Tistrella mobilis: one gene and its partner. The protein of the gene in region 1 interacts with the protein of each later gene in a pairwise test. Links are inferred from orthologs where the notes say so. Each region holds a gene or a part of one and is shown on either strand. Other genes may lie near its edges.

Region 1 (10,644 bases):
GCCGCCATCGGCGTAGGCAACACCGACCTTGTACGGGCCGAAGCCATAGGTCAGGCCGACGTTCCACTGCTCGAGATCGTCTTCGAGCTGCAGGCCCTGGTTGCTGGTCATGTAGGCGCCACCGAAGGTGAAGCCGGCATAACCGAGGTTCGCACCCAGGCTCCAGGCTTCGAGATCGTCGAAGCCGGCAGCTTCCTGCTCAAGCGAGCCGCCGCTGTAGCCGGCCGAGGCCGCCACATTGATGCCACCAAAGGTGTTGACGTAGTTCAGGCCGACCTCGACGAGCTTCTCCTGCGCGCCGACGTTGTTGTCCGACAGGTTGCCATAGGCACCCGACGAACCACCACGACCGCCCTGGAGGCTCGGGGTGTACGACAGGCCGAGCTGGAAGCCGGCGAAGCGCGGGGTGAAGTAGGTCAGCTTGTTGGCGTCGCTGGTCGCGTTCAGGAAGGTCGCGTTCGAGGCGAGCGCGTTCTGAACGGTGGCGCCGCCAACCGAGTAGGACGGACGGCTGGCATGGAAGAAGTTCGGGCTGTCGACGCCATGACCCACCACGGCCGACGGGGCCGAATAGTGCATCAGGTACGGAGCCGAGTTCTCGGCGCCGAGGACGACGCGACCGAAGCCACCCTCGAAGTAGACATAGTGCTCGTCGACCTGATCCGAGGTGGTGTAGGCCTCGAGCTGGACGTTGACACCAACCTTGATGCCGTTGTCGAGCGTGGTCTCACCCAGGAAGTGGATCTCGCCTTCCTGCTTCATGCTGTCGGTGCGGGTGTTCTCGACGTCCTCGTCGATCAGGACGAAGGCGCTCTGGTAGTAGCCACCCAGGCCCAGCTTGATCTTCTCAGCGGCCGACGCCGGCGCGGCGAGCAGGCCGGCGGCGACGATGGCCGACGTGCCAAGCAGAATCTTCTTCATCGGTCAGTTCCCCTAGAACCGGTGGAGCCAGGCTTGAGGCCGGCCCTCTGGCGAACTGCCATCAGACCAGCAAAAAAAGCCCGGCGCGGCATCGAGCGCCAGGTGATACGACCCGTAAATAGGGTGCCGTCGAAGCCGTATCCGAAGCGCTGTGCGTCGCCATGTTCCATCCCGCGCATGCGGTGGTCAAGCGAGGTGCACCCCTGCCGTCGCGCTTCCCGCCACACTGTGGCTGTGAAGCAACAACTCCGGGCAGGGCCGGATCGGCCGTCAGACGGTTATGTGAGGGGGATGGACGCCGCGGAAACTGCGGCGTCCACGACTGCCCGATCAGAATTCGAGCGAGGTACCGACCATGAAGGCGTCCGAGGTGTTCCGGTTCGCCGCCAGATCCGAGTCGAAGTCGTAGTGGAAGTAGCCGGCCATCAGGCTGACGCCCGGGCCCATCTCGTAGGTGCCGCCGATCTCGAAGGTCGACAGCTCGTCCTCGACGCCGGCACCGCTGGTCTGGCTGCCATAGCCATAGCCGGTGCCGACGGTGAAGGGACCGAAGCCGTAGGTCAGGCCGACGTTCCACTGCTCCATGTCGTCTTCGAGCTGCAGGCCCATATTGTTCTTCTGGTAGCCACCGCCGAAGGTGAAGCCGGCATAGCCCAGCTGCGCGCCCACGGTGAAGGCTTCCTGATCGTCGAAGCCTGCGGCATCGACTTCCTGCTTGCCGGTGAGGTAGCCCAGCGCGAAGGCCACATCGACGCCGCCGATGCTGTTCACGTAGTTGGCGCCGATCTCGACGATCTGCTCCTGCTGGCCCGGGGTGTTATCCGGCAGGTTGCCATAGGAGTTCGACGAGCCGCCCGTGCCGGCCGCGAGGCTGGGCGTGTACGACAGGCCCAGCTGGAAGCCCGCGAAGCGCGGGGTGAAATAGGTCAGCTTGTTGGCGTCGCCGGTGGTGTTCAGGAAGGTGTAGTTCGAGGCCAGCACATTGGTGCCGGGCTGCGAGGCATGGAAGAAGTTCGGGCTGTCGACGCCGTGACCTGCGATCGCGGTCGGGGCCGAATAGTGCATCAGATAGGCGGCCGAGTCGGCGGCGCCCAGCTGCACGCGGCCGAAGCCGCCCTCGAAATAGACGAAGTGCTCGTCGATCTGGTCGCCGGTGGTGTAGCCCTCGAGCTGCACGTTCACGCCGACGGTGACACCGTTGTCGAGCGTGGTCTCACCCAGGAAGTGGATCTCGCCTTCCTGCTTGATGCTGTCGGTGCGGGTATCTGCCACATCCTCGTCGATCAGGACGAAGGCGCTCTGATAATAGCCGCCGAGGCCGAGCTTGATCTTCTCGGCCGCCGAAGCGGGAGCGGCGAAAGCGGCGGCAGCGGCGACGATGGCAGTGCTGCCGAGCAGGATCTTCTTCATCGGGTCGGGTCCCCTGGTGAGAACGTTCAGAAATCTTCAATCCGGCCGGGTGCCGGGACGTCCGGGATACGATCTGGTCAGCCGGCCCGCTTCGGGTTCCGGCCTGGTCATGATTGGCCTGATGCTGGCCGGAAGCTCTTTGACGGTCGACGGTCTTGGCCGCCATCCGGACGCCGGGCGTGCGGGGAATTCGCCCATGCGGCAAGTTCATGTTCTTCCGCAGCGCACGCGCCGTCAACGCGGCGCAATACGACGCGTCAGTGATTTCCGTCACAATGTAGCAGGATTGCAACAGGGATGACACGGCGGCGTCACGGCCCCCTGATCCGGTCCCCGGGGCTGCCCGGTGCCACGGACGGCGGGCTATCGGCTTCGGTTGAGGCAGGAAGCGGCTTGCCATATAGTTCAGCCGACCGAAGCATCCGACGGAGTGCAAATGCCTCTCTCGGACAGATTTCGGCGACGCCCTGTCGGGACCAGAGACAACGCCGGCGGGACCACGTCGGACAATAGCCAGAGAGGTTTGGAACGGCCATGGCAGTCACGGGCAAGGATCTTTTGCGGTTCGCGACGCTCGCAGGCGCGCTCGCGCTGCTCGCGGGCTGCAGCGGCGTGGAGACCGAAGCCAGCTATCCGCGCTCGATGCCAGGCGGAACCGGCGGCACCTACGAGACCCAGCGCCAGACCATCTTCGGCGACGGCGGGCTCAATATCTTCGACAATGAGAAGAGCCGCGACGGCACCGGCGGCGCCTCGCCGATCGGCGTGAACAGCTTCCTGTGGCGGGCCTCGCTCGACACCATCAGCTTCATGCCGCTGGCCTCCGCCGACCCCTTCGGCGGTGTGCTGATCACCGACTGGTACAGCGCGCCCGAAACGCCGGGTGAGCGGATGAAGCTCACCGTCTATATCCTCGACCGCCAGCTCCGGGCCGACGGCATCCGCGTGGCTGCCTTCAAGCAGCGCCGCGACGAAACCGGCACCTGGGTCGACCAGCCCGTCGAGCCCGCGGTCGCGACCCGTATCGAGGACGCCATCCTCACCCGCGCCCGTCAGCTGCGCGTGTCAAGCACGGCGAGCTGACGGCGTCACAAGTCCGGCGACGGGGCCAGCCCTGCCGCCATCCTCTCCAACCGGGTGACCGGCAGCGGCATGCCCCCTGACAGAAGGGGGGCGGTGCCGGTTGCGGTCACCCGCACTTCGTACCGGAAAAATGGCCCGCTACAACCCCAAGGCGATCGAGCCCAAGTGGCAGCAGGTGTGGGACGAGAACGGCACCTTCACGACCGATGAAGCGTCGTCGAAGCCGAAATACTACGTGCTCGAGATGTTCCCCTACCCCTCCGGCCGCATCCATATCGGCCATGTCCGCGTCTATACGCTGGGGGACGTGACCGCGCGCTACCGCCGCGCCAAGGGGTATAACGTCCTGCACCCGATGGGCTGGGACGCCTTCGGCATGCCGGCCGAGAATGCCGCCATCGAGCGCGGCATCCACCCGGGCAAATGGACCTACGACAACATCGCGGCCATGCGCGGCCAGCTGAAGTCGATGGGCCTGTCCTATGACTGGAACCGGGAGATCTTCACCTGCGCACCGGACTATTACGTCCACGAGCAGCGCATGTTCCTGAAGTTCCTGGAAGCCGGCCTCGCCTATCGCAAGGAAAGCTGGGTCAACTGGGATCCGGTCGACCAGACGGTGCTGGCCAATGAACAGGTGATCGAGGGCCGTGGCTGGCGTTCGGGCGCCCTGGTGGAACGGCGCAAGCTGTCGCAGTGGTTCCTGAAGATCACCGCCTTCGGCGACGATCTGCTCGACAGCCTGTCGACGCTGGACCGCTGGCCCGACCGGGTGAAGACCATGCAGGAGCGCTGGATCGGCCGTTCCGAAGGTGCCCGGCTGCGCTTCCGTCTTGAGGGTGCACCCGAGGGGCTGGACGGGCTGGAGGTCTTCACCACCCGCCCCGACACGCTGTTCGGCGCCGCCTTCTGCGGCATCGCCCCCAACCACCCGCTGGCCGAGGCGCTGGCGGCATCCGACCCCGCGCTTGCCGCCTTCATCGAAGAGTGCAACCGCACCGGCACCAGCGAAGAGGTGCTGGAGAAGGCCGAGAAGAAGGGCTACCGGCTGCCGGTCGATGCCGAACATCCCTTCGTGCCGGGGCTGAAACTGCCGGTCTATGTGGCGAATTTCGTGCTGATGGAATACGGCTCTGGCGCGATCTTCGGCTGCCCGGCCCATGACCAGCGCGACCTGGATTTCGCCCGCAAATACGACCTGCCGGTGAAGCCGGTGGTCCGGCCCGCAGGCATGGACGACGCTTCCTCGCTGGAGATCGGCACCGAGGCGGTGACCGGCGACGGCGTGATCGTGAATTCCGGCTTCCTGGACGGGCTGTCGGTCGCAGACGCCAAGCGCCGCGCGATCGAGGAACTTGAGAAGATCGGCATCGGCAAGGGTGAGACCACCTTCCGCCTGCGCGACTGGGGCGTGTCGCGCCAGCGCTATTGGGGCTGCCCGATCCCGGTGATCCACTGCCCGGATTGCGGCGTGGTGCCGGTGCCGGAAGACCAGCTGCCGGTCACCCTGCCCGAGGATGTGGTGTTCGACGGCCAGGGCAACCCGCTGGACCGCCATCCCAGCTGGGCGCATGTCGACTGCCCGAATTGCGGCAAGCCGGCCCGGCGTGAGACCGACACTTTCGATACCTTCTTCGAGAGCAGCTGGTATTTCGCCCGCTATACCGGCCTGACCACCGACCGGCCCTTCCCGCGCGACGCGGCCGACAAGTGGATGCCGGTCGACCAGTATATCGGCGGCATCGAACATGCCGTGCTGCACCTGCTCTATTCCCGCTTTTTCACCCGCGCCATGCGCGAGGTGGGGCTGCTGGACGTGAAGGAGCCCTTCGCCGGGCTGCTGACCCAGGGCATGGTGGTGCACGAGACCTACAAGGACGATCAGGGCCGCTGGGTCTTCCCCGAAGAGGTGACCAAAGACGCCGACGGCCAGCTGGTCCATGTGGAAACCGGCCGGCCGGTGACCCGCGGCCGCATCGAGAAGATGAGCAAGTCCAAGCGCAACGTCGTGGACCCGATGGCGATCATCGAGGCCTATGGCGCCGATACCGCACGGCTGTTCATGCTGTCCGACAGCCCGCCGGAACGCGATCTGGAATGGACCGATGCGGGTGCGGAAGGCGCGCACCGCTATCTGGCCCGGCTGTATCGTCTGGTGGATGAATGGGCGGCCGCCCTGCCCGCCCCCGGCACCGATATCGGCGCCGATCTGGCGGCGGCCGAGGGTACGGCGCTGGAGATCCGCCGCAAGCTGCACCGGACGATCCGCGACCTGTCGGAGGATCTGGAGCGCTTCCACTTCAACAAGGGTGTGGCGCGGCTGCGCGAACTGTCGAACGCGCTGTTCGACTTCACCCCGGCCTCGCCCGCCGATACCGCCGTCGCCCGCGAGGCGGTGGATGCCGTCATCCGGCTGATCGGGCCGATGACCCCGCATCTGGGTGAGGAACTCTGGCGGATGGCCGGCCATGACGGCCTGCTGGCCGAACAGCCCTGGCCCGATTTCGACCCGGCCCTGGTGACGGTCGACACCGTCACCCTGCCCGTGCAGGTCAACGGCAAGGTGCGCAGCAAGCTGGATGTCGCGCCGGATCTGGATCAGGATGCGGCTGTGGAACGTGCCCTCGCCGACCACAAGGTCAAGACCGCTCTCGACGGCCGCACCCCGCGGAAGGTGATCTATGTCCCGAACCGCATCCTCAACCTCATCGGTTGACCGCAACGCTCCGACCCGACCCGCCAGCCGCCGCCCAAGGCGGCTGGTGCTGGCGGCCGCGATGGCCACGGCGGCGCTGACGCTGTCGGCCTGCGGCTTCCGGCCGCTCTACAGCGAGACGGCGGCCAGCCGCCCCGCGGTCACCGAACAGCTGGCCGCTGTCGCGGTCGGACCGGTGCCCGACCGGGCTGGCCAGATCTACCGGAACAGTCTGGAGCGTCTGCTTGCCGGGGAGGGCCGCGGCAATCCCGGGCGCTACCGGCTGGACAGCGCGATCCGGATCACGGAAACCGGCCTCGCAATCAACGAAGACGCGACGGCCAGCCGCTATAATGTGCGGGTCGCCGTGACCTACCGCCTGATCGCGCCGAATGCCGGCGACAACAAGACCGACAGGCTGCTGGCCGACGGGACGGTCACCCAGATCAACGGCTATGACCAGATCTCCGCCCCCTATGCAACGCTGGTGTCCCGGCAGGATGCGATCGAGCGTGCCCTGCAGGAAGCGGCACGGGAGGTTCATACCCGGCTCGCGATCTATTTCGACCAGCATGGCGAGGTCTGAGGCGGCGGCAGACGGATGGTGAAGGTCGCCCCCCGGGATGCGGATACCAAAAGCGGCCGGCCCGATGCCGCCTGGCGGGCCGTTCTGGTCTACGGTCCCGATCGGGGGCTGGTGAAGGAACGGGCGGACCGTTTGGTGCGCGCGGTCGTACCGGACCCTACCGACCCCTTCCGGATTGCCACCCTCGACGGCAAGACCCTGTCGGAGGACCCTGCCCGGCTTGCCGATGAAGCGGCCGCCATTGCTTTTGGTGGCGGACGGCGGGTGGTCAGGCTCAGGGATATCGGCGATGGCCAGACGGCGGCATTGGCCGCTTTCCTTGGCGACCCGGTCGGCGACGCGCTGATCGTGGTCGATGGCGGCGAGCTGGGCCCCGGATCGAAGCTTCGCAAACTCTTCGAAACCGCCGCCAACGCGGCCGCCATCGCCTGCTATGCCGATGAAGGCCGGGATCTGGCCGAAGTGATCCGCAATCACCTGTCGGAGTCAGGGCTCCAGGCCGATGCCGATGCGCTGATGGCGCTGGCCGGTTCTCTGGGGGCCGACCGGGCGATGACCCGGATGGAGCTGGACAAGCTGGCCCTCTACGCCCATGGCCGCGGCCGGGTCACGCTCGATGACGTCGAAGCCGTGATCGGCGATGCGCGGACCGTGGCACTGGATGATGTGGCGCTGGCCGCAGCCGGCGGCGATGCCGCGGCTCTGGACCGGGCTCTGGACCGGGCCTTCGCCGAGGGCACATCGGCCATCGCCCTGCTGCGCGCGGTCTCCCGCCATTTCGGCAGGCTGCTTCAGGCACGGGCCGAGATCGACGAGGGAGCGGATCCCGAGACGGCGATGAAATCGCTGAAACCGCCGGTCTTCTTCAAGCAGACCAGCGGCTTCAAGGCGGCATTGGCGGTATGGCCGACTGCGGCTCTGGCCCGGGCGCTGGGCCGGCTGGCCGATGCCGAGGCCCGGGCCAAACAGGGGCTGCCTCAGGAAACCCTGGTCGGCCAGGCATTGCTCGGTCTTGCTGCCGAAGCCGGGCAGCGGAAACGTCGCCGTTGAGGCCTGAAAACCAGCCTCCACGACCGATAATATTTTGGGTGTAAACTGGCCCTGATCGATGCCTCAGCCCCGCCCGCCCAGCCGGGCAAGCAGGTCATCGAGGTCTTCGAGAGACCCATAGGCGATGGTCATCGAGCCGGCGGTCGGCGAGATCGGGTTGATCGAGACCTTGAGCCCCAGGCTCTCGCTCAGATCCTCTTCCAGGCGCAGTGTATCGCTGTCCTTGGTAGAACCACCAGCGGCCTCGGCCCGGCGCGGCCGGCCACCGACAGGCTTGCGCTGGCTGCCATCGCGGGTCGCCCGCTTTTCCGCTTCGCCCCGTGCGAGAGTTTCTGCCTCACGCACCGTCAGCCCCCGATCGGCAATGCGTTTCGCCAGGGCCGAAGGGTCTTCAGCCGTGGCGATCGCCCGGGCATGCCCCATGGACAGCCGGCCGTCGTCGAGCATCTCCTTGACCGCATCGGGCAGGTTCAGCAGGCGGAGCATGTTGGCGACATGGGCGCGGCTCTTGCCGATCACCCGGCCGAGTTCCTCCTGGGTGTAGGAGAACTCCCCCATCAGCCGGCGATAGCCGTCAGCCTCTTCCAGCGGCGTCAGATCCTGGCGCTGGATGTTCTCGACCAGGGCGATTTCCAGCGCATCATGATCCGCCATATGGCGGACGATGACCGGAACCTCGTGCAGCCGGGCAAGCTGCGCCGCCCGCCACCGACGTTCGCCGGCGACGATTTCGAACCCGCCGTCATCGAGCGGCCGGACCAGGATCGGCTGGACCACACCACGTTCACGCAGGCTGGCGGCCAGCTGCGACAGGGCCTCTTCGTCGAAATGCCGGCGGGGCTGATAGCGGCCGGGGCGCAGCCGCTCTACCGGCATCATCCGGACATCGGCGGTTGCGGCCGCGGGGGCCGCATCCTCGATCGCCGTATCACCAAGCAGCGCGGACAGGCCGCGCGCCAGGCCGCGCTTGCGGCCGCCGGTCTCTTCCGCACTCACGCGGCCACCCCCCGTTCGCGCTTCAGCACCTCACCCGCCAGATGGATATAGGCCTTGGCCCCGGCGCAGCGGTGATCATAGAGCAGCACCGGCTTGCCGTGGCTGGGCGCTTCCGAGACGCGGACATTGCGCGGGATGACGGTCTTGTAGACCTTGTCGCCGAAGAAGTTGCGCACATCGGCCGCCACCTGATTGGACAGGTTGTTGCGGTTGTCGAACATGGTCAGCACCACACCCTGGATGTCGAGCCGCGGATTGAGCGAACGACGCACCCGGTCGACGGTCCGAACCAGCTGGCTAACGCCTTCGAGCGCGAAGAACTCACACTGCAGCGGCACCAGCACCGCATCGGCGGCGACCAGGGAATTCAGGGTCAGGATGCCGAGCGAAGGCGGGCAGTCGATGAAGATGTAGTCGTACTGCGGTAGTCCCTCGGCACCCAGCGCCATGCGCAGCCGGCGTTCGCGGGCCGGGCGCTCGATCAGCTCGATTTCGGCACCGGTCAGGTCGACCACAGCCGGCACCACCGCCAGCCCGGGCACATCGGTTTCGACGATCGCCTCGGCAAGGCTCGCCTCGCCCATCAATACGTCATAGCTCGACGGATCCCGCTGGCTGGCACCGATGCCCAGCCCGGTCGACGCATTGCCCTGCGGATCGAGATCGATCACCAGAACCCGCTTGCGCGCCGCAGCCAGCGCGGTCGCGAGATTGATTGCGGTCGTGGTCTTACCGACGCCGCCCTTCTGGTTTGCGATGGCCAGCACGCGACCGGTGCCCTGAGGCGCCGCATCAGCGGGATTGGTCACGGTCTTGGACACGAGACAGCCCCTTCGCTTCAAGGATGACGCCACCCTCGTCGGTCATACTTCTATGGCATACCACCTGCATTGTCCAGCGGGTGCGGGCGGCTGCAATCTCGGCATCGGCCTGGGCGCCTTTCAGAAACCAGAATACGGCATCAGGGCGGGCAAGCGGAATGGCCATCTCAAGAAGCTTGTCCAAAGGGGCAAGCGCGCGGGCGGACACAAGGTCGGCATCCAGGGGCTTCAGGCGCTCGATCCGCTCGGCATGGACGGTGACGGCGATGCCCATCGCCCGGGCGGTCTCCCGCAGGAAGATCGCCTTGCGGGTGTCGCTTTCGACCAGATGGACGTCCAGATCAGCCAGCGCCGCCAACACCAGCCCGGGGAAGCCGGCACCGGAGCCCAGATCGACCAGACGCCGGCCGGCGACCGGACCGATCAGCGGCAGAAGCTGGGCCGAATCGAGCATATGCCGGCGCCAGAGTTCAGGCAGGGTCGCGGGGCCCACCAGATTGATCGCCCCCTGCCAGCGGATGAGCCTTTCGGCGTAAATCTCCAGCCGGTCGAGAGTTTCACGTGGAACCCCGGCAAGCAGCGCATCGATGCGCGGCCGGATGATGTCGTGGTCGGCGCCGGCTGGACCGGCCGGCCCGGCAGCGCGCGGCTGAGCCGCAGGCCTGGGGCCGCCGCGACGGGCATCGGGTTTGCGTGCCATCTGCCCTACTCCGCTGCCAGGGCCGCGCCGCGCCGGATGGCGCCGATCACCAGGCTGAGCGCCGCCGGGGTCACCCCGGGGATTGCCTGAGCGGCGGCGATCGTCGCCGGCCGATTCCGGTTCAGCTTCTCCTGCATCTCGGCCGACAGGCCGCCGACACGGCCATAGTCGAAGCCGGGCGGAATGGCGAGCCCCCCCTCTCTCCGCCAGGCAGAGACATCCGCCTCCTGGCGACCGAGATAGCCGTCATAGCGGGCCTCGATCTCGATCTGCTCGTAGACGTCGGCGCGGATCCGGGCCAGCTCGGGCCAGATGCCGGTCAGCACCAGACGGGTCGCCTCAGCATGAACCAGCAGCTGGTGCAGGGAGCGCGGCCGGCCAT
Region 2 (10,385 bases), 3.5 Mb from region 1 along the record:
AATGGTCGTTGGCACCGGAATTGAGCGCCGCCTGGATCGCCTCGGAGCGGTCGCTGTCCTCTTCGGTCACCTCGAAGACGACATGCATGCTCTTCGACCAGATGTCCTGGGCGGTGGCGCTCTCCAGATATTTCGGCGGCACCAGCGTGTAGGCCGGCAGCTTGCAGTTGTCGATGCCATCGGGCCAGACCTGGAAGATGGCGCAATGATCGGGCAATACCGCCAGCATCAGGTTCGGGAAGATGGTGTAGAGCACGGTGGAATGGTCGCGCAGGTTCCAGGTCTCGCGATCCTGGTCGCGGATCTCGGGGATCGAGCGCTTGGGCAGCACCACCCGGGCATGTGGCGACAGCCGGTCGAAGGCGGCGGTGTTGTCCAGGAAGACCGGCCAGATGGTCTTCGTGTGGGTGCGGCGGGTGTGATAGTTCTCAAGGAACGTATCCAGCGCCAGCTTCCAGTTGGTCTTCTTCTCCAGCTGGGCGGGCCGCCAGACGACGTAATCGGCGGTGCCGATATGCTCCAGCTCGTGCGCCATGGGCCCGAGCCAGGCATCGACATCCACCTTGGGCGCGGTCGGGTCCACCTGAACGAAGACGAAGCCGTAACGCTCGGCGCAATGCAGCCGGCGCAGGCCCATCTCCTCGCGCTTCATGTTCGGAAAGCCTTCCGCCGCGGGCACGCCGACCAGTTTGCCGTCGGTGCCGTAGGTCCAGGCATGATAGGGGCAGACGAAGCTGCGCTTGTGGCTGCCGCATTCCTCCCAGACCAGCTTGGTCCCGCGGTGGCGGCAGGCGTTCAGAAAGGCATTGACCGAACCGTCCTGGGTGCGGACCAGCAGGATCGGCACCCCGGTGACGTCCATGGTCTTGTAGTCGCCGGGCTTGGGCAGCTCGCTGCCATGGGCGACGATGATCGGGTTGCGGCGGAAAATGATCTCGACCTCGCGCTTGTAGCGCTCGGGATCGATATAGCGGCTGACCGGGTTGTGATACTCGGCCGGGTCCATTTCCGTGGTGCGGCGATCGATCATGTCGAACACACGGTCGATCAGATGCACCTGGGTGGCGTGATCCATGGCGTCCTCATCGAATTATTGATTTTTAGAGCATCGGGTCGTGTCTGCGGACGGGCACGCATCCGGTGTGGACGGCTGGCTGCCCTGGGGACTCAAACTCGGTTCAAAATATACCTGTGGTTGTGATCTATCGCAATGCACGAAATAGATGAATCATAATCTACCATTGATTCGTAATCTTCGACTCCGATGTGATCCGGATGATGGACGTGTGCAGGGGCCGGAAAGATTTCGGAGGACGGCCCGGCCCTGCACGATGGCAGGCGGGTCCGTCCCCCGGATTCGGGTATGCACGGGCGCGGGCCCGGTCATTTGCGCGGGTGCAACACCGCGCAGGTCGTCGTTGCATGGGCGTAGAGCGTGCCGTCGGGGCCGATCAGCCGGCCTTCGGCGGTGCCCAGCATGCGGCCGGCATGGATGGCGCGGCCGATGGCACGCACCGGGCTGACCGTCACCGGCAGGGCCCGCACCATATTGACCTTCAACTCCACGGTGGTGGAGCCGACCCCTGCCGGCATAAGGCTGTGGATGGCACAGGCGACCGCCGCATCCAGCAGGGTCGCCATATAGCCGCCATGGGCGACGCCCATGCCGTTCAGCACATGCGGCCCGGGCTCGGCGACGATCTCCGCCTCGCCGCGTTCGATCCGCGCCAGGCGGAAGCCCAGCGTCTCGGCGATCGGCGACAGCGACCGGCCGCCATCGATATAGGCCTGCAGCTGCGCCAGCCCGTCGAGGCCGGCAATGTCGTGGGCCTCGGCGTCTCCGGTCGCGCTTGTATGAATTCCACTCATCGGGCCGTCTCCTGGTAGGATGTTTGGCCTGATAGCCGGGAGAGGGTCGCCGCGTTGCGCTCGAAGGATGATCTTCGTGCATGAGATTGGCGCCCTCGCCCGGTGCTTTTTGCCCGAACGGTATCCGGCGGTGTCGTGGCGAGGGGGCGGATGACCGCCCCGATCGGGGCGGTCATCCGCGCATGGACAAGCAGGGGCACGAGCACCGGCTCCGAGGCTTCCGGCTCATCCGCACGGGAGGCGCCATGCAATTCGTCGGCATCGACATCGCGTCGGAAACCCATGTCTTCGCCATCCTTGATGCGGACGGCACGGTCCTGGCCAAACCCAAGCCGTTCACCGAAGACGCGGCCGGGCACGGCGCGTTGCTGGCCGCGCTGGCCCCGCCGGGTGAGGCGCTGGTGGTCATGGAGGCGACCGGGCATTACTGGAAGAACCTGTTCGCCGTGCTGGCGGCCAAGGGCTACGAGGTCGCCCTGATCAACCCGCTGCGCACCCACCGCTTCCAGGGCGAGAGCCTGGAGCGCACCAAGACCGACGCCATCGACGCCCTCGGCCTGGCCCGCTTCGGGCGGGAAAAGCGCCCCTCCCCGACCCGGCTGGGCAGCCGGGCCAGCGAGGAGCTGCGCGAACTGGTTCGCCACCGCGACCGGCTGCGCCAGGATTTCGACGACCGCGTCCGCCAGCTCCGCCGGCTGGTCGATCTCGGCTTCCCGGAATTCCGACGCTATGTCCGCACGCTCGACAGCATGCTGGCCACCGCCATCCTGGCGGAATACCCCACCGCCGAGGCCGTCGCCAAAGCCACGCCACGCCGGCTCGCCAAGCTGCGCTACGATGGCCGCCACGCCGTCGGAAGCGAACTGGCCGACCAGATCATCGCCGCGGCCAAGCGCTCGGTCGGCCAGCACCACGGCCCCGCCTACCGCGTCCAGGTCCGCGACATCTGTCAGGATCTCGATCTGTGGCGCCGCCGCTTGGCCGACCGTGACGACGACATCACCCGTCTGCTCGACGAGCACGAGGTCGGCTCGCTGCTGACCTCCATCGACGGAATCGGTCCCAGCACCGCAGCACGCCTCATCGCCGAACTCGGCGATCCGGCCCGCTTCGACAGCCCCGCAGCCCTGGCAGCCTACGTCGGCGTCATCCCAGCCCTGCGCCACTCCGGAAAGCGCCGCCCCACCCGCGCCGGCATCACCCCGATCGGCAACGCGCGCCTGCGCACCGCCTTGTGGATGCCAACCCTCACCGCTGTCCGCCGAAACCCGTGGCTCAAAGCCTTCTACGACCGACTGCGCGCACAGGGAAAGCCACCAAAGCTCGCCCTCGTCGCCGCCATGCGAAAACTCCTCGTCGCCGTCTACGCCGTCGCCAAGGCTCGAAAACCCTTCGTGCCAAAGCTCGCCGACTGAAAAAAGCGCTTGCTCAGCGTGACGGTATCTCATGCCACCACCACCCGCCGGCGGAGCATCCACATGCTGCGCATGGTGCAGATCACCTCGTCATTCTGGTTGAAGGTCTTGTAGAGCAGTTTGACGATGCCGCGATCCGGCTTGGACCGGCTGGGCACGACCTCGGTGACCTCCAGCTCCAGACGGATGGTATCGCCGGGGCGCATGGGCTTCAGCCAGCGGACCTCGTCGAGGCCGGGCGAGCCCATCGACGCGGTCGAGACGATCTGCGCCTCCAGCACCAGCCTGAAGCCAAGCGCGAGGGTATGGAAGCCGCTGGCGATGATCCCGCCATAGATGCTGGCGGCAGCCGCCTCGCGATCGACATGGAAGGGCTGGTTGTCGAACTGGCTGGCGAAGGCGATGATCTCGTCTTCGGTGACGCTGCGCGCGGGCGTACGGAAGACCTGCCCGGCGGCGAAATCCTCGAAATGGAGGTCGGTCACGGGTGGGCTGGCGGCGGTGTCTGCGGACATGGGATCGGGCTACCTTGCTGCGGGTCTCTTCCTGCGGACCCTTGAAACGAACGTTTGATCCGCAGGAGTATGCCCGTTTCTGCCAGCCTCGTCAGCCTTCGCCGTTCCCCGCTGCCCCACCGGTTGCCTCAAGGAACTCGTCCTCGGTCCAGACCTCGATGCCCTTCTCGCGCGCCTTGGCAAGCTTGGAGCCGGCAGCCGCCCCGGCAACCAGGATGCTGGTCGCGGAAGACACCGAGCTTGCCACCGTGGCGCCATGCTGTTCGGCGCGGCGCTTGGCGGAATCGCGGGTCAGCTTCTCCAGCTTGCCGGTGAAGACCAGGGTCTTGCCCGACAGGCTGCCCGACACCTGCGTCGGGATATCCGCCTCGATCACCTCCACCTCGGCGGTCAGCGCCTCCAGCACCTCGCGGTTATGCGCCTCGGCCATGAAATCGGTCAGCGCCTCGGCAACCACCGGGCCGATGCCGGCGATGGCGTCAAGATCGGCCCGCGCCGCACTTTCCGGATCGGCGGCGGCTTCGAGCCCGGCGCGCCAGGCCTCAAAGCTTCGATAATTGCGCGCCAGCAACTTCGCCGTGTTCTGGCCGACATGGCGGATGCCCAGGGCGAAGATGAAGCGGTCGAGCGGCAGACGGCGCCGCGCCTCGATCGCCGCCAGCAGGTTGTCGGCCGATTTGCGGCCCCAGCCGGCCCGCTTCGTCAGGTCGATCTCGCCGGTTTCCTGACGCTGGGGCAGAGTGTAGATGTCGACCGGGCTGCGGATCAGCCCGTCTTCGAAGAAGGCTTCGACCTCCTTGCGGCCCAGCCCCTCGATATCGGCGGCATCGCGGGACACGAAATGCTTCAGCCGCTCCACCGCCTGGGCCGGGCAGATCAGCCCGCCGGTGCAGCGCCGCACCGCCTCTCCCGGCTCGCGCACCGCATGCGACCCGCAGGCGGGGCAGACGGTCGGCGCCTCGAAGGGGACGGTATCGTTCGGGCGTTCGGCGACCACCACCTCCACCACCTGCGGGATGACGTCGCCGGCACGCTGCACCACCACCAGATCGCCGATCCGGATGTCCTTGCGCGCGATCTCGTCCTCGTTGTGCAGGGTTGCGCGCGAGACGACCACGCCGCCGACCGTCACCGGCTCCAGATGCGCGACCGGGGTGAGTGCACCCGTGCGGCCGACCTGGATTTCGATGCCGAGCAGCCGGGTCTTCGCCTGTTCGGCCGGGAATTTATGCGCGATTGCCCAGCGCGGCGCCCGCGCCACCTGGCCCAGCAGCGCCTGCCAGTCCAGCCGGTCGATCTTGTAGACCACGCCGTCGATGTCGTAATCGAGCGCATGGCGGCCATCGCCGATCTCACGATAGCGTTCCAGCAGCTCGTCGGCACTTCGGCACAGCCGGCGCAGCGGATTCACGGTGAAGCCGAAATGCTCAAGCCGGTCGAGCGCGCCCGACTGGGTTGCCGCCAGCGGCTCCGAGACCTCGCCCCAGGCATAGGCAAAGAATTTCAGTGGCCGCTTGCGCGTGATCTCGGGGTCGAGCTGGCGCAGCGAGCCGGCGGCGGCATTGCGCGGATTGGCGAACAGCGCCTCGCCCGCTTCGGCACGACGCTCGTTCAGGGCGGCGAAATCGGCCTTGCCCATATAGACCTCGCCGCGCACCTCCACCAGATCGGGGGCATCCTCGGGCAGGGTCTCGGGCACGTCGTCGATCGTCAGCATGTTGCGGGTGACGTCCTCGCCCTCGGTGCCGTCACCGCGGGTCGCCGCCACCACCAGCCGGCGGTTCTCGTAGCGCAGACTGGCCGAGAGCCCGTCGATCTTAGGCTCCGCCACCACCGCAAGCTCGTCGTCTTCCTTCAGGTTCAGACCCTTGCGGGCCCGGGCCAGGAACTCCACCACATCCTCGTCTTCGAAGGCATTGCCGAGGGAGAGCATCGGCCGGGCATGACGGACCTTGGCGAAGCCCTCGGCCGGGGCCGCGCCCACCATCCGGGTCGGGCTGTCCGCCGTCTGGAGTTCCGGGTAAAGCGTCTCCAGCCGGATCAGATCGGCGCGCAGCCGGTCGTAATCGGCATCGCTGATCTCGGGTGCCGCCTCTTTGTAATAGCGCTGATCGTGATAGCGGATGCGCTGGACCAGGGCCTTGTGGCTCTGACGCGCCTCTTCGAGCGTGGGCTGCATCACGGTCTCGTCGCGGTCGGTCATGGCCGGAAGGCTCCCTCAAGACGCGGTATCGAAGGATCGGGGCGCGAGATGTACGACGATGGCGGGCCGGGGGCAAGCCCGGCACAGCGTCCCGCTCAGCTGCGCACGGCCAGGCTCATCAGCCGGTCGGCCGCGGCCCGTGCCTCGGCGGTGAGTTCGGCCCCCGACAGCATGCGGGCCACCTCTTCACGCCGCTCGGCAGCCGTCAGGGCGCGCACTTCGGTAAGGGTGGTCTCGCCCTCGATCCGCTTCGCCACCCTCAGATGCAAATCACCACGTGCCGCAACCTGTGGGTTGTGGGTGACGACCAGGACCTGGGCATGGCCGCCCAGGCGCTGCAACCGTTCGCCCACCGCATCGGCCACCGCACCGCCGATGCCGCTGTCGACCTCGTCGAAGACCAGGGTGCCGGCGCTGGCCGTGCGGGCCAGCACCACCTTCAGCGCCAGCATCAGCCGCGACAGCTCACCGCCCGATGCCACCCTGGCGAGCGGGCCTGCCGGCGCGCCCGGATTGGTGCGGACCATGAACTGGCAGCGTTCGATGCCTTCGGGCCCCCAGGCGTCTTCGGGCAGCGGCTCGAAGGCGACCGCGATCTCGACCCGGCCCATGCGCAGCGGCCCGAGTTCGGCCGCGATCGCCTTGATCAACTCGTCTGCTGCCGCCTTGCGGGCCTGGCTCAGGGCCTCGGCAGCCTTGCGGTATACCCGGCGCGCCTCGGCGGCCGCGGCGGTCAGTTTGGCCGCGACCGTACCGCCGCCGTCGATCAATTCCAGCCGGGCACGCAGCTTCCGGGCAAGCTCGGGCAGGTCTTCGGTCGTGACCTGATGGCGGCGGGCGGCGGCACGCAGGGCATAGAGCCGGTCCTCGACCACTTCCAGGCTGTCTTCGCCCAGGTCCAGATCGGCGAGCAGCCGCTCGACCCCCGCGACGCCTTCGCCGATCTCGATCGAGGCGCGCTCCAGCCCGGCCCGCAGCTGGCGGACCCGCTCGTCGGTTTCGGCATCGGGCAGGCGTTGCAGGGCGCGATCGGCATCCAGCAGCCGCACCTCAAGCGTCGGCTCACCGTTCAGCGCATCCAGTGCCGCATTCAGCGCCGCCACGATCCGGTCGGCATTCTGCAGCCGCTGGCGGCGATGGACCAGATCCTCTTCCTCTCCCGGCTGCGGCTTCAGCTTGTCGAGATCGGCGAGGCTGGTGCGAAGATGGTCCTCTTCGCGCCGCACCGCCTCGGCCTCGGCCTCGGCGCGATCGCGGGCGGTGTCCGCAGCCTGCATCTCGCGGAAGCGACGCGCCACCTCTGCCTTCAGCGCCTCGTGGCCGCCGAACTGGTCCAGCACCTCGCGATGGGTGCGCGGATCCAGCAGGCCGTGCTGATCGTGCTGACCGTGGATCTCGACCAGCACCTCGCCCAGCTGGCGCAACAGGCCCACGCCGACGGCCCGGTCGTTCACCCAGGCACGGCTGCGGCCATCGGGAGTGACGGTGCGCCGCAGGATCAGCGGCAGCGCGGCCGGGATATCCTGCCCGGCCAGCATGGCCAGCGCCGGATGATCCTCCGCCACCTCGAACACGGCCGTGACCGAGGCCTGGGCGGCGCCGGCGCGCACCAGCCCGCTGTCACCCCGGGCTCCCAGCGCCAACCCCAGCGCATCGAGCAGGATCGACTTGCCGGCACCGGTCTCGCCGGTCAGGACGGCGAGGCCGGGGCCGAGGTCGAGATCGAGCCGGTCGATCAGAACCACGTCGCGGATCGAGAGACTGGCGAGCATCCGGTCTTCCGTGACGATTGCGAAGGAAACAGTGGGTCAGGTGGATGGCGGAACGGGGCGGCGGGCGGGTGCCGGATCAGAAAACCGATTTGAAGGCCCGGCTGATCCACGACCCCTTGTCTTCCAACGGCTGCAGATTGCGGCCGGTAAGCTGAGCATAGCTGTCCTGGTACCAGTCGCTGCCGGGATAGTTGTAGCCCAGCACGGCAGCGGCCGTCTGGGCCTCGCGCTCGATGCCCAGCGACAGATAGGCCTCGACCAGCCGGTGCAGCGCCTCGGGCACGTGGGTGGTGGTCTGGTAGCGTTCGATCACGGTGCGGAAGCGGTTGATCGCCGCGATGTACATGCCACGGGTCAGATAGTAGCGGCCGATTTCCATTTCCTTGCCGGCCAGATGGTCGCGGGCAAGGTCTATCTTCAGCCGGGCGTCACGGGCATAGGCGCTGTCGGGGAAGCGACGCACCACCTCCTGGAAAGCCTCCAGCGACTTGCGGGTCATCTCCTGGTCGCGGCCGACATCCGAGATCCGCTCATAATGGCAGAGCCCGACCAGATAATAGGCGTAGGCCACATTGGGGTTGCCGGGATGCAGGTCGATGAAGCGCTGCGCGGTTGCGATCGCATCTTCATACTGATTGGCCTGGTAGTAGGAATAGGCGGCCATCAGCTGCGCCTCGGTGGCCCAGGTCGAATAGGGATGCTGACGTTCGACCTCGTCGAAGCTCTGCGCCGCCTTGCGATACTCGCCCTGGTCCAGTTCGTTCGCCGCCTGGCTGTAGATCTGCTCCACCGGCCGCTCGACATAAGCAGGGCGGTCGTCGTCATCGCTTGAGCACGCGGCAAGCCCCGCCACACACGCCGCCAGAAGGCCGGCCCGCAGGATTCTATGGGCCCGGATCCTGTAGGCGCGGGTCACGGCTGTCGCCGTCCGCATCGCGATCGCCCGTTCCGTTGCGACTGCCTTCGCCATCCGTTCCCCGTCATGCTGCTCGGTGTCATGTCACGTCTCTGCCGGCCCTGGCCAAGCGGCCGCTACTATACCACTCCTGATCCGCACGAACAGAGCCGTGGCACCCGCACTGCATATCCGCAGAAACGGGCCGTGAAGCGGATGACATGTGACGTATCGGCATCATGGCTGCCTCAAAACACGTCGCCTCCCCGGCAAAAATGCCGCCGCAACGATCCGGGGACGGGAACGTTGATGCGAATGGTCTGCGCAAGGCGATGGTGCAACATGCGCGACGTCAATGCCTTCCGGTCATGTACACCCGAGCCCACCCCCGCAGGCTCCGCACCACGTGCCCGTGGTTTCAAGTCCCGGACCGGGTATCGTTCGCAGAGGATGCGACTGCAACCCGGCGTTTGCAGTCAGAGAGTAGCAACACTAAGAAACGCCATGTTCACATTGTCAGAAATGAACCCGATCGAAGCTTTTACCATTTCTTCACCACGCTAAATATTTCCGAGAATACTCGATGAAGACACATTGATGTTCGGATATATCTCCTGAAACTCAATCATCCCGCGATCATTACATTACTGCTTTTTGCAAATTGTCATAAAACAGGTGAGGCTACCCAGCCCTTCGCACTTCGCAAGCAACCGACGGTGTTATCGGATTAGATCAGTTTCTAGCGAAAAAGCCATAAACGATTGTTTTGGTGCCCGCTATGTCTCTTGGCCTGCAATGAATGATTACTCGAAGTTCTGTTTGACAAAGTTGTTCATGAGACCGCAAATATGAGCAACAAAAACATGCATAGAGACGCCTGCGCTATGGGGGAACTGGCTAGACGTGTCGATAATTTCGTCGGGGAGCGGATCCGTCTGAGGCGGACGCTGCTTGGCATGACCCAGGAACACCTGGCGGCGGCTCTCGATATTTCGTACCAGCAGGTACAGAAATACGAAACCGGGCTCAATCGTGTGAGTGCGGGCCGCCTGTACGAAATCTCGACCAAACTCGGTGTACCGGTCGCCTTCTTCTTCGACGGTCTGGAAGAGATGGCAGACAGCATCGATCCGGACGCGCCCAAGGAACATGGCGGCAAGAACCGCTCGACCATTGAACTCGTCCGGTACTTCACCGACATTACCGATCAGACCCTGAGGACGGCGATCATCCGCCTGATCAAGGCTTTGGCCGAGGGAAACGGACAGCGGGGCGAACACACCGACGACCTGGACATGACCGATCTTCTGGACGACGACCGGCAGCATTGAGCGCCGGCCGTTGGCCGCATACACCTGATCCAACGCTGAAGGCCCGCATCGCGAAACACGATGCGGGCCTTTGGCTTGTTACGGCTGGTGTCGGAGAGGCGGTCTCAGGCGGCCTCGACCGCCCGGGCGGTATCGACTTCGCGGCAGCTGGTATAGCGCCAGGCGGTCGGGTCGGCGAAGAGAGCGTGCAGCAGGGCGTTGTTCACGCCATGGCCGGGCGCCAGCCCCTCGAAACGCGCCAGCAGGGGCGCACCGGCAAGGTAGAGGTCACCGACGGCATCCAGCGCCTTGTGACGCACGAATTCGTCGGCATAGCGCAGGCCCTCGGGGTTCAACACCCGGTCGCCGTCGACCACCACTGCATTGTCGAGCGAGCCGCCGCGGC

The links.
Region 2: the proteins of leuS (region 1) and ligA interact in binary tests that used the Escherichia coli proteins (3 or more experiments, as listed by UniProt). The link is inferred for Tistrella mobilis from one-to-one orthologs.

The regions. Positions count from the first base shown.
Region 1 is NZ_CP121017.1:4,750,087-4,760,730, reverse strand. What follows is about bases 3,187-6,337. They hold leuS (leucine--tRNA ligase), read left to right. Parts: upstream 3,187-3,544; coding sequence 3,545-6,130; downstream 6,131-6,337. Other genes in these bases: lptE (LPS assembly lipoprotein LptE), read left to right, coding at 6,096-6,337; P7L68_RS27100 (DUF3576 domain-containing protein), read left to right, coding at 3,187-3,414. Outside these bases: P7L68_RS27110 (porin), read right to left, coding at 1-921; P7L68_RS27105 (porin), read right to left, coding at 1,252-2,331; more of P7L68_RS27100, read left to right, coding at 2,866-3,186; more of lptE, read left to right, coding at 6,338-6,695; holA (DNA polymerase III subunit delta), read left to right, coding at 6,711-7,745; P7L68_RS27080 (ParB/RepB/Spo0J family partition protein), read right to left, coding at 7,809-8,741; P7L68_RS27075 (ParA family protein), read right to left, coding at 8,738-9,562; 16S rRNA (guanine(527)-N(7))-methyltransferase RsmG, read right to left, coding at 9,534-10,262; tRNA uridine-5-carboxymethylaminomethyl(34) synthesis enzyme MnmG, read right to left, coding at 10,268-10,644.
Region 2 is NZ_CP121017.1:1,213,411-1,223,795, reverse strand. Bases 3,447-6,338 are described here. They hold ligA (NAD-dependent DNA ligase LigA), read right to left. Parts: upstream 6,003-6,338; coding sequence 3,891-6,002; downstream 3,447-3,890. Other genes in these bases: recN (DNA repair protein RecN), read right to left, coding at 6,098-6,338; P7L68_RS11320 (MaoC family dehydratase), read right to left, coding at 3,447-3,799. Outside these bases: P7L68_RS11335 (aromatic ring-hydroxylating dioxygenase subunit alpha), read right to left, coding at 1-1,075; P7L68_RS11330 (PaaI family thioesterase), read right to left, coding at 1,384-1,869; P7L68_RS11325 (IS110 family transposase), read left to right, coding at 2,052-3,284; more of P7L68_RS11320, read right to left, coding at 3,314-3,446; more of recN, read right to left, coding at 6,339-7,774; P7L68_RS11305 (outer membrane protein assembly factor BamD), read right to left, coding at 7,851-8,744; P7L68_RS11300 (helix-turn-helix domain-containing protein), read left to right, coding at 9,518-10,000; lpxC (UDP-3-O-acyl-N-acetylglucosamine deacetylase), read right to left, coding at 10,105-10,385. UniProt on the Escherichia coli protein: DNA ligase that catalyzes the formation of phosphodiester linkages between 5'-phosphoryl and 3'-hydroxyl groups in double-stranded DNA using NAD as a coenzyme and as the energy source for the reaction.